2 regions of the Lysinibacillus sp. FSL K6-0232 genome follow, and region 1 is predicted to be linked to the other one. Evidence: riboswitches for the same ligand, from Rfam matches in the RefSeq annotation. Region 1 holds a riboswitch; the other holds the start of a gene.
The links. Region 1 has a riboswitch for cobalamin ahead of MHB42_RS08785 (ribonucleotide reductase N-terminal alpha domain-containing protein). Riboswitches for the same ligand answer to the same signal wherever they lie in the genome.
Positions count from the first base shown of each region.

Region 2: another riboswitch for cobalamin. It lies ahead of MHB42_RS12710 (DUF4430 domain-containing protein); the one in region 1 lies ahead of MHB42_RS08785 (ribonucleotide reductase N-terminal alpha domain-containing protein).

Region 1 is NZ_JBBOYW010000001.1:1,799,185-1,805,045, forward strand. It holds gene MHB42_RS08755 (bifunctional adenosylcobinamide kinase/adenosylcobinamide-phosphate guanylyltransferase) at 1-209, shown strand, start outside; gene cobS (adenosylcobinamide-GDP ribazoletransferase) at 230-1,006, shown strand; gene MHB42_RS08765 (histidine phosphatase family protein) at 979-1,575, shown strand; gene MHB42_RS08770 (bifunctional adenosylcobinamide kinase/adenosylcobinamide-phosphate guanylyltransferase) at 1,527-1,931, shown strand; gene MHB42_RS08775 (ECF transporter S component) at 1,933-2,430, shown strand; gene MHB42_RS08780 (hypothetical protein) at 2,427-3,110, shown strand; cobalamin riboswitch at 3,199-3,388, shown strand; partial or broken gene MHB42_RS08785 (ribonucleotide reductase N-terminal alpha domain-containing protein) at 3,546-4,847, shown strand; gene MHB42_RS08790 (hypothetical protein) at 4,989-5,717, shown strand.
Region 2 is NZ_JBBOYW010000001.1:2,605,431-2,611,291, reverse strand. It holds gene holA (DNA polymerase III subunit delta) at 1-12, shown strand, start outside; gene rpsT (30S ribosomal protein S20) at 112-360, opposite strand; gene gpr (GPR endopeptidase) at 524-1,540, shown strand; gene spoIIP (stage II sporulation protein P) at 1,639-2,481, shown strand; cobalamin riboswitch at 2,754-2,954, shown strand; gene MHB42_RS12710 (DUF4430 domain-containing protein) at 3,130-3,855, shown strand; gene MHB42_RS12705 (S-layer homology domain-containing protein) at 3,935-5,861, shown strand, end outside.

The DNA.
Region 1 (5,861 bases):
TTGCACAGGTCAAGCAGGCAATCGAGGCATTGCTAGCACAAGATATTGTGCTGCTTGTTGTGTCGAATGAGCTGTTTGATGAGCCGCCCTATGCAAGCCATGAGGTGGAGCTTTATCGACAAACGCTGGGGCAATGCCATCAATGGTTTGTCGCTACCGCACAAGAAGCCTATGAAATCCATTATGGTATTGCGAAAAGATGGAAGTAATCGAGAAGGAAGGCAAAAAAATGAAAACGATATGGTCTAGCCTACTGCTAGCATTTCAATTTTTTACGGTATTGCCTGTACAGAAAGAGCTGCCATTAAATAGAGCCACCATTACAGGGATGTTTGCCTGCCTACCGTGGATAGGGGCTTTGATGGGTGCAACTGTAGCCGTTGTTCTTTACGGTCTAACACAGTGGACGGCAAGCAGTGATATACTGCTAGCCTTTATTGTGCTGGGGCTCTTTGCCTTATGGACAGGTGGCTTGCATTTAGATGGCTTTATTGATATGGGGGATGCTTATTTTTCGTATCGGGATCGTGAGAAGCGGCTGGAAATTTTAGATGACCCACGGGTGGGGGCATTTGGTGTATTAGCTGTGCTATTTTTATTATTAGGGAAGTTTGTTATTTTGCATGAGCTTTTTGTCCAACAGCAATTTGCTCTATGGATGGCTGTATTCGTACCTTTTTTAACAAGGATTGGGATGAGCCTTTATTTTTTATCGCTGAAATGTGCGAAGGATAAAGGGCTTGCCTATTATTTTCAATCACATATTCATGCAAAGGCATTAACAGGCTGGATGCTAGTATCTCTTATACTGGGGCTAGCGCTTGTACTCGTGATCACAAAGCTGTCAATCGTGCCTGTTATACTTGTAGTGGTGCTAGCGCTGGCCTTGCTGCTATTTCGCCAGTTTACTGTGCGTAATTTTGGCGGTGTATCAGGTGATTTACTGGGCGCTTCAATTGAAGGAATGGAGGTTGTGCTATGGGTGACATTGTTACTGTGCGCTTAATTCGGCATGCACCAACAACTGCCAATATAGAAAAACGCTATCTTGGCTGGACGGATGCACCATTGGCTAATCCAATGGCACTCACTGTAATTGATGATACCGTTCAACAAGTGTATGGCAGTGATTTACAGCGCTGTCAAACAACAGCGTCGTATTATTTTCCAAATGCCAGCTATTGTGCAGATGCAAGATTGCGAGAAATGCATTTTGGGGCATTTGAAGGCAAGACCTATACGGATTTACAGGCACAGCCCCAGTATCGTGCATGGCTCGATGACCCTGACCAGACGCCACCGCCGCAGGGCGAGCGCTTTAAGGCATTTACCGCGCGTGTACTAGATGGCTTTTATGCTTTGCCAAAGGATGAGGATCACTATTATCTTGTCGTTCATGGTGGAGTGATTCGTGCCTTGCTTGTAGCATTTGCTCCAACGGAACAGCCCTTTTGGTCGTATCAGGTGTCGCATGACCAGCAATTTATTTTAACATTTACGCGTAAGGCTTGGGAGGAGGGAGCAAGATGCATATCTTTATTGGTGGAGCCTATAATGGCAAAACCGACTATGTAATGCGTTACTATCAACAGCAGCACGTTGTACTGGTGGATGGTGCAATACCAAAGGAAGCGCCAGCGTGTGACGTGCTGGTGCTGAAAAATTTAGAAAAATGGCTGGTAACACAGTCGTTAGAGGATGATTCGCCACTTATTCAAACGATGCTGACAGAGCTACGGCAGCTAGCGCAGCAATGTACATTGGCGGTGATTGTGACAGATATGGGGCGTGGCGTTGTGCCAATGGACAAGCAGGCACGGCTATTACGGGATACCTGTGGTCGCTTCTATCAGGCTTTATTTGCGGAAGCGGAGCAGGTTGTTCGCATTTGGTATGGCATTGGTGAGTCTATTAAGGAAAAGAGGGAATGACATGGAGCGACAAAAGCTGGTGAAATGGGTACTGGCAGCAATGGTTGCAGCAATTTGTGCGGTGGGGGCAATGATTAAAATTCCATTATTTATCATGCCAACGGTTGCGCTTGACTCAGCGCCTGCCTTTTTAAGTGTTGTTTTTTTATCGCCTGTGCTAGCGGGAGCGGCAGGACTAATTGGGCATTTTATAACAGCATTAACAGCAGGCTTTCCACTAGGTCCGTTGCATCTTATTATTGCTGCTGAAATGTTTGGTGTTGTGTGGCTTTTTGGGGTGATGCATAGAAGGGGGATGCATGTTTGGAAATGGCCTGTTGCCTTTCTGCTAAACGGTGTAGCTGCACCATTGCCGTTTTACTTTATCATTAGCCCAGCATTTTTCTGGGGAGCGCTTGCCAGCATTTGTGCGGCAACAGCGATTAATTTAGTGATAGCTGCTATCGTTATGCCTGTATTAACAAAGGTTTTAGTGCGCAAGGAAGGTAGCCTATTATGAGAAATGCCATACAGGTAGGAAGCCTTATTGCGACAATGGATAATGCGGCAGCCATCGGGCAAAAGCCACAGGATATTGTAGCAGCATCAGATACATTGACAGCCTATATGACAGCGCGTGTTACCTTTTTAGAGCAGCTTGCCGCACAGGCTTTGCCTACGCATATTTTGCTGGCGAATTTTTCGGGAGATGCCGCATGGTCACGTTATCTAGCAGGGATACAGCAAGTTTTTGAGGAAGCAGGGCTTGCCTGCCCTACCATTGCTGGGAGCACAGAATCCAATATGCCAACTAGTCAATCAGGCTTAGCTATTACAATGCTTGGGGAGCCACAGCAGCGTGCAGCCTTTCAGCGTGAACGGCTGAGCTGGTATACATATGGCTTACCGCTTGTGGGGGCAGAGGTACTAGCACAGCCTGAGGATGTTGCACAGCTTCAGCCGATTTTTCAAGCATGGCAGTCAGAAATTGTGCAGCAAGTATGGCCTGTTGGGTCAAAGGGGCTACAGGGGGAATATAGCCGTCTTTTTGGACAGATGGTTGTGGACAGTCCGTTGGATGCAACTAAATCAGCAGGCCCATGCACCGTTCTTTTACTTGGTATAGACCCAGCAAAAGAGCAGCAGGCACAAAAATTTTTCCCTAGAAATTTTGCAAAACTGCATTGCCATCGGGCTTGAGTTGAGCCAAAGCATAACAAGGGGCAAAACACCTATTGCAACCCTAAACACAATATGTTAGATTTGTTTAGGAATCAAAACACTATATATAGTATGTTGGACAAACGGTACCAAGATGGTTTAAAAGGGAATTCGGAGCAAGTATGCTTGTAAGCCGAAGCTGTCCCCGCAACTGTACGTGCTGACAAATAATCAAGGAGCCACTGTTTTTTTAATGGGAAGGCGATTATTTGGAGGAAGCATAAGCCAGGAGACCTGCCGCATTGTTCAAGACAGCAACACATTCTTCGGGGATTGAGAAGTGGAGGCGAGAGATTTGCACACGGCTTTTGTGTGCTTGTCCTTCATTTCCATTTCCGATTGTACAGCGATTATGCAGCCGATTAATGTTGCGTAATCGCTTTTTTATGTTGCTGGAGGAAAGGGAGAGAATAGATGACAACGCAAATTGAACAGCAAATAGCTAAGCTACAACAACGTTACACGGAGGATGAACTGGAAAGCTTTGTGAGATTATCGGATCGCTGGCTACGCAAAAATGATAATGCTACATTTGACGCATGGGCGGATGCAATGATTTTACAGGCGCTTAGCTTGATAGATGAGGAGGAGCCCTACTGGACATTTGTGGCTGCACATCTTTACTTAGAAAAATTATACAATCAATTTGCAGCACAGCGTGGTGTTGCACCAACGGATGTGTATCAAGCATTCCCAGCACAGCTTGCACGATATACAGAGGCTGGCTTGTATCATAACAGCTTAACAGCTAAATATAGTGCACAGGAGCTACAGCAATTAACAAGCTATTTAGACGCTAGTCGTGACGAGCTATTTACATATATCGGCTTAAAAACATTAATGGATCGCTATGTTGTGCGTGATTATACGAAAACGCCTGTGGAGCTTCCTCAGGAGCGCTGGATGGTCATTGCCATGACATTAATGCAGGATGAAACAGAGGACCGTTTAGCAAAGGTGCAAGAGGCTTATTGGGCGATGAGTAATTTATATATGACAGTCGCAACACCAACATTATCGAATGCTGGGAAAACACATGGTCAGCTTTCTAGCTGCTTTATTGACACAGTCGATGATAGCCTGCAAAGCATTTATGATACTAATACCGATGTGGCGACATTATCAAAATATGGCGGTGGTATCGGTGTTTATATGGGAAAAATTCGTAGCCGTGGCTCAGCCATTAAAGGCTTTAAGGGCGCATCCAGTGGTGTGCTACCGTGGATTAAGCAGCTCAATAATACAGCCGTTTCAGTTGACCAGCTTGGACAACGCCAAGGAGCTATCGCTGTTTATTTAGATGTTTGGCATAAGGATGTTTTTACATTTTTAGATTTACGCCTAAACAATGGGGATGAGCGTTTACGTGCCCATGATATTTTTACAGGGCTATGCATACCAGATATTTTTATGGAAGCAGTGGAGGCACGTGAGGATTGGCATTTATTTGACCCGCATGAAGTACGTGAGGTGATGGGCTTCTCCTTAGAGGATTCCTACGATGAAGCAAAGGGAAATGGCTCCTTCCGCACGAACTATGCTGCATGTGTGGCAAATCCATTATTAAGCCGTGAAGTCGTACCAGCCATTGATATTATGAAGCGAATTATGCGCTCACAGCTCGAAACAGGTGTGCCGTTTATGTTCTACCGTGATGAAGTGAACCGCATGAATCCGAATCAGCATGAAGGCATGATTTACAGTTCGAATTTGTGTTAATTGTAGCACCTTCAATCAGAAATGGTTGTCGAAAACTCCGTTAAACGGGGAAAGTCACTCAGTGATAACCCACCGTGCTAAATCTTTTGATTAAATATTTGGAGTTTTATATAATAGAACAAATATTCTGTTTTAGGAGTGATTGATATTTCTAAAGAATATGGGTTCATATATGTAACAACAAATAAATTAAATGGTAAAAAATATATTGGGAAATGTATTTATGATCGAGTAAATAACTGGGAAAATTACTTAGGATCAGGAGTATATTTGAAAAGAGCCATAAAAAAATACGGTAAAGAAAATTTTGAGAGAGAAATTATTTGTAATGCTTATTCTGAAGAAGAATTAAATCAATTAGAAGAGTTTTACTTGAATTACTTTGATGTTGTTAATTCTACTGAATATTATAATATTAAACTTACTTCAATTGGTGGAGATATCTTTACTTTTAACCCAAATAAGGAAGCTATAAGAAAGCAAAGAACTGAGCAAATGACTGGCAAAGGCAATCATCAATTTGGCAAGCCTAAAACAAAAAAAATGATTGAATCAGTGAAAAAGGCCAACTCAAAGTGTGTCATAATTGATAGTGTTGAATATGAATCAGTCACACTGGCTTCACACCAATTAGGAATAGGTATTAGTACAATTAATTACAGATTAAATTCGGATAATTTTCCATCATATACACGAGTAATGCCAAAAAGGGAAGTTAAAATTAATGGCTATCCGTGTAAAGTTGGTAATCAGGTATTTGATTCAATAACAGAAGCAGCTAAGTTTTATGGTATTTCAACACATGCCATGAGATATAGAATGAATTCTCAAAATTTCCCTGACCATATTTTACTTAATCAAAAGTAAATGCCTAACGACTATCGAAAGTATAGCTCATTGAAAAACATGGGTGAAGAAGCGAGTAGAGTACCCCTCAAGCGAGGCCCTATTAAGGGATAATTCATAAAGGGAAAAGCGGAGCATCCTACAGGTAGAGCTGAGGATGATGAT
Region 2 (5,861 bases), 810 kb from region 1:
CGTCAGCTTTAATTAATTACGCTGACGCTTCGCTTTCGATCCAAAATGAATTTACTGAACCAAGATAAAAAAGACCAGCTACTTTTTTCAAGTAGTTGGTCTTTTACATGATTATGCTTTTTTAGCAAGGCGAGACTTTTTACGAGCCGCCGCATTTTTGTGGATAAGTCCTTTTGAAGCTGCTTTATCTAAAGATTTGTAAGCTGCTTGTAAAAGTTCTTGTTTGTTTTCAGCGTCAGTAGCAATAGCATTTTCAGCTTTTTTCACTGTAGTACGCATTGCAGACTTAGCTTGAGAATTAGCAATGTTAGCTTTTTCGTTCACTTTTACGCGTTTAATGGCAGATTTAATGTTTGGCATCTATTTCACCTCCTAAATTAGGTACGAGATGATAACTTCTCATTGATTTCTTGTGTCAATACAACAAAAATCATTTTAACAAACGCCTGACCAAATTGCAATAGATAAATGCAAAGAATATTTACTTGACAGTTTGAACAAACTACAGCTTGAGGTGAGCTGTATGAAAAATGTAAACTGGCAACGAACAGATTTAATTGATGAATCAGAAGAGGTCGTTGTCCATCAGACGAAAGAGCAAAAAGATAAGCTTAAACAATCGAGTGGCATTCAAATAGAAGATCGGAATGCTGGTCGTGTTAAAGTTACAGATGTGCTGGTGGATGCGGAAGGTGAACAGCAAATTGGCAAAAAAGAAGGTCAATATATTACACTTTCTGTCCCGACACTGACATTAGAAGATCAAGATGGCTTTGCACAACTTGAGCAGGAATTGCTTGTGAATTTCAAAAAAATGCATGATGCACTTGCTTGGCAAGAAGACGATAAAATTTTAATCGTTGGTTTAGGAAATCGTACCATCACACCCGATGCAATAGGTCCCTATTTGATTGACCATCTGCATAGCTTAGATGTCATTGACGATAAATTTGTTATGTATGCGCCGGGAGTAACAGGGCAAACAGGCTATGAAACAGGGGAGTTTGTCGCGGCTATTGCCGAACGTTTACAACCAAAGCTAATTATTGTAGTGGATGCACTTGCTACAAGAGCAAGTGATCGATTATGTAAAACAATTCAATTAACCGATACAGGCATCCATCCAGGCTCAGGGGTAGGTAATCAACGACAAGAAATTTCCTATGAGATGCTTGGTATTCCTGTGACAGCCATTGGTATCCCAACAGTGGTAGATGCACCTGTTTTAATTGCGGATGCTGTAGAAACAATGCTGCGCTCAATAGCTGCTCGTGTAGCTGAGCGCAATAAACCCTCTTCAAAGCTATCCTTATCCTCTTGGCAGCCAGATATTCAGCAGGAGGTGGACATGTCCTTAGTACAGCCTATTTTTGGAGAATGGGCAACATGGTCAAGAGAAGAACGTCAGCAACTGTTTGAAGAAACCTTTGCAGGCACACGTATGCAGCTAATGGTAACGCCAAAAGAAGCAGATTATTGGGTTGATCGCTATGCAAAATTAGTCGCTTCTATGCTAATGAATTGGGCAAGCGATTTATAACAACAATCGTCTAAAGCTACTATAATTTATGCGAAAAACAAGAAAAATTTTTTCGTTCTAAACGCCACACCCCCTCCATACGATAAGGGGAGGAGGGTGTGACTTTGCTAAAAAAACTACAATGGTCATTTGGTATATTATTGTTCTTTTTCGTATTACCTGTCATTGCTGGGCAACTTCCGTTCAACAAGCAAGCATCGACTCCGACGAAACAACCAGAAGATAAACAAGTCGTGTTTGCCGCTACCAATTTAGCTGAACAAAATGCGCTTGAACAAACAAAAGAGCCTGAAGCAGATGCTGATCCCTTTAAAGTGTTAGTGTTGTTTACGCATTCACATGAAGCATATGAGCCAATCGTGAAAGCTGCAAGTGGTAAGATAGCGACCTCTCATGAAACAATTAATATTTTAAGCATGCAGGATAAGATTGTGAATCATTTTAATGTCAATGGCTTGAAAACGGACGTATTAAATGTAGATGTGATGAAAGAGTTAAAGCAAGCAGGCAAGGGCTATCATGAATCCTATAATGTGATGCGACCACATTTAAGTAAGCATTTAGAAACAAATAGCTATGATTTAATACTAGATTTACATCGTGATTCATTAAAACATGATCTTACAACAGTTGGGTATAATGGTGAAAACTACGCGAAAATTGCAATCGTTGTTGGTGCAGAGCATGCAAATTTCCGCTGGAATACTGCCTATGCTGAAAGCCTATCATCCACATTAAATGCCATTGTGCCAAAAATATCAAAAGGCGTTATTTCCAAAAGTGGTGATGGCGTTGATGGCCGCTACAATCAAGATTTAGCGAAGCAAATGATGATTGTAGAAATCGGTGGCATTGGTAACACAGAGGAAGAGGTCAATCGTACAATTGCTGTTTTAGGAAAGGCAATCGCCAAAGCATTTGTTAATGATACAAAAAAATAACTATATAGTAAAGGGAATATTAAGTCAGTGCCGCGCTGTTAACTGCGCCACTGGCTTTTTTCGGTTAATTACTTAGTGTAAGCCATTTTTTATAGGTGTATTAAAAAAACAACTATGTACGTTTCTACTAATCAAAAAGATTATTATACTGTCACTAATGAATAGAATCGCTACAAAAGGGTGAAATATAAGTAAACTTTTCCAACATTTTTTCTTTTTTATTATAATATTTTGAAAATAAGGAATTTGTGCTATACTTTCTAATAAGTGAATAGCAATTGCAGAATAAAGGTGCTCTTTTATAGAGCTTAATAGGGAATTCGGTGCAAAACCGAAGCTGTTTCCGCAACTGTAAGTGTAGATGACTACAGCGTAATACCACTGTCGAACGAGGAAAAATGCCTCCAGTAGATGGGAAGGTGCTGATTTTAGGATACACAAGCCAGGAGACCTGCCTTTATTTCATCGTATTAACTCTCTTCGGAAGCTAGGAGAACTTACGGCAAATAGACGGACAGGCAAACTGTATTTTACGCCTTTTTTCTGTTTTCCATTAGATGCTTCCCCCCTTTTTGGGAGAAGCATCTTTTTCTTTTTCGAGTTAATAGCAAGAACATTCACGAAATAATAAAATAGGAGGTTTTGCAAATGAAGATTTTCAAGAAATGGTGGCAATTAGCGTTTGCCCTGCTTTTAGCAGTTTCGCTTGTATCACCAACAGCAAGTGCCGCAGTATTACAGCCTGTAAACCAAGAACAACAAGCAACAACATTTGATGTTACATTATCTATTGATGGTTTATACGGTACAACTATTGTGCCAGAAACAATTGAGGATGTTGAAGCAGGGACAACGGCGCTAGAGCTTTTAGAACAAGTACTACAAGACAATAACAAACCCTATGTAGTAACTGTTCATCCTGTGTATGGGCCATACCTTGAATCAATTGATGGACTGGCTGCAGGGAGCTTAAATGGCTGGGATGGCTGGGTATATACAGTAAATGATATTAGCCCAACAGTTGGCTTAGGTGCTTACGTATTAGCTCCGAATGATGAAGTTCATGTGTATTACACTACATGGGCTCAGCTAAACACGCCGAGCACAGTTGCTGTAGATGATATAAATCCATCTGTTACGGTAAATTTAACTGGTGATTTATTGAATACGGGGACTGCTTCGAATTTAGCAAATTGGACAATTGACACGGGTACAACAGCATTAACAGCTCAGTCTGTTACTGTGAATACAAGCCAACAAGCTGTTATTACATTTGCAGGTCAAGCGGAAGAAGGCACTATTACGATTACAGCCTCTGCTAACGCATTATTTGGTAATTCAGCAAGCGAGCCACTTGAAGTGGACGTCCAATAGCTAGGTAAATTAATACTGATAAGGTGAATTCTTCCATCTTGTCAGTATTTAACTATTTGATAGAGGGAGTGAACTTTACATGGCTATATGGAAAAAGCAGCTACATATAGCAGTTATCTTTATTTTAATATTGTCGCTATTTTCTCCATCCATCGCTGTAAAAGCACAGCATTTTGAAGGAGAAATATTCGATCCAATTATAGAAGATACTACTGATATTAGCGATATTGAACTTGATGATTCACCAGAGCAAGATAATACGATAGAATCTAATAATGAAACAGAACTAGACAATTCGGCAGAACTAGATAATCCTATAGAATCTGAGAATGAAGCCGAACTAGAGCATCCTATACCACTAAATGATGCAATGGAATTTGCGCCCTTCTCAGTTAGTGAGATTCAGCTAAATACAGAGGAGCCTTTATTATTATTAGAAGGAGAAACATATCCATTTACTGTAACTAACACAACAACAGATGATAGTGCTACAGTTGTATGGTCTTCAAGCAAGCCCAACATTGCGACAGTTGATGGTGACGGGCTCGTAACAGGCATTGCTATTGGAGATACAGAAATTACTGTTACGATAGGTGCGATATCTAAAACAATTAAAGCCCACGTTGTTCCAGAGGCAGTAAAGGAAATAATCGATTTAATTATCGCACTGCCTGATGAATTAGAGCCAACTGAAACGATCTATCAGCAATTGCTTACGATTAAACAGAAAGAAAAAGCGCTAAGCCAATCAAATCGAAATATATTAAACAAAACACCTTATAAAACTAGTGTGTTACTAGAGAAAGCTACTGAATATTTTATCAAATATATGGAAGAGCCAGCCAACTACACTCCTCCTGTTAATCAGATAACAGCTTTAGATGAAGAACTTAGTGCTAAGCTAGATGAAATTCGTAAGGTGTACCTATCTCTTTTCGATCTTGGTCAATCTGATCGTTGGAAACCAACAGATCTAAGAATAGAAACATTTGATCATACTTTGGCATATAAAGAAGTTAAATATGCCATTCTTGCTATCGATGTACTACCTAAAATAGAAGATTTAACAATCAATCCAGTAATAAAAGAGCAACTAGAGTATGCAAGAAAAAAATATAGTAACATAATTAGTCGCTATGCTGACCCGAATCTGCCCCCATCGCTGAATATAACATTGCCATTTACTAATTATGTAACAAATAAACAGGAACTTTTTGATAAAGAAGTTAAATATGTTGAATTATTAATTGATGCTATTGATATTAATAGCCCCTTAGTAAAAGATCAATTAAAAGCAGCAAAAGATGCATATGATGGCTTGAAGAAGATAAAAGATCCTAATAATCTGCATACAAAAGTATCAAACTATAATGACCTCCTTGAAAAGGAGAAAATAATTAATGCAGAGGGCGATATTAATCAAGTTATTGCCAAAATTGATGCACTTCCTTCTGTAGAAGAACTTATTTGGGCTGATTATCTAAAAATATTTGAAGCTCAACAAGCCTATGACCAATTACTAGCGATTCATAAAGACCTAGTAACAAACTATGCTAAGCTAGAGGCTTTACAAAAGCGTCTTATACAATTACAGCCGCCAACAGTTGATACATATAACGCTGTTGCAGAATATTTAACAAAAAATTTAAACAATCCTAGTTATGGGTACGAATGGACAATAATAACATTGGCTCGCGGTGATCATTCTGCGAAGTATGCAACTTACTATGATCAATATTATCGTAATATTGTAAACCATGTAAAAGCCACGAATGGTGAAATAGATAAGCAAGCAACAGACTGGGCTCGCGTTATTATAGCTCTTACAGCAATTGGAAAAGACCCGACAGATGTTGCTGGCTATAATTTAGTCGATAGATTAGCAGATCTAAGCTTTATTACAGGGCAAGGAATAAACGCAACCATTTATTCATTAATTGCACTGGATACATGGGGGTTTGAACTACCTGCAACTGCAACAACAACGCGGGATAAATTAATTCAGC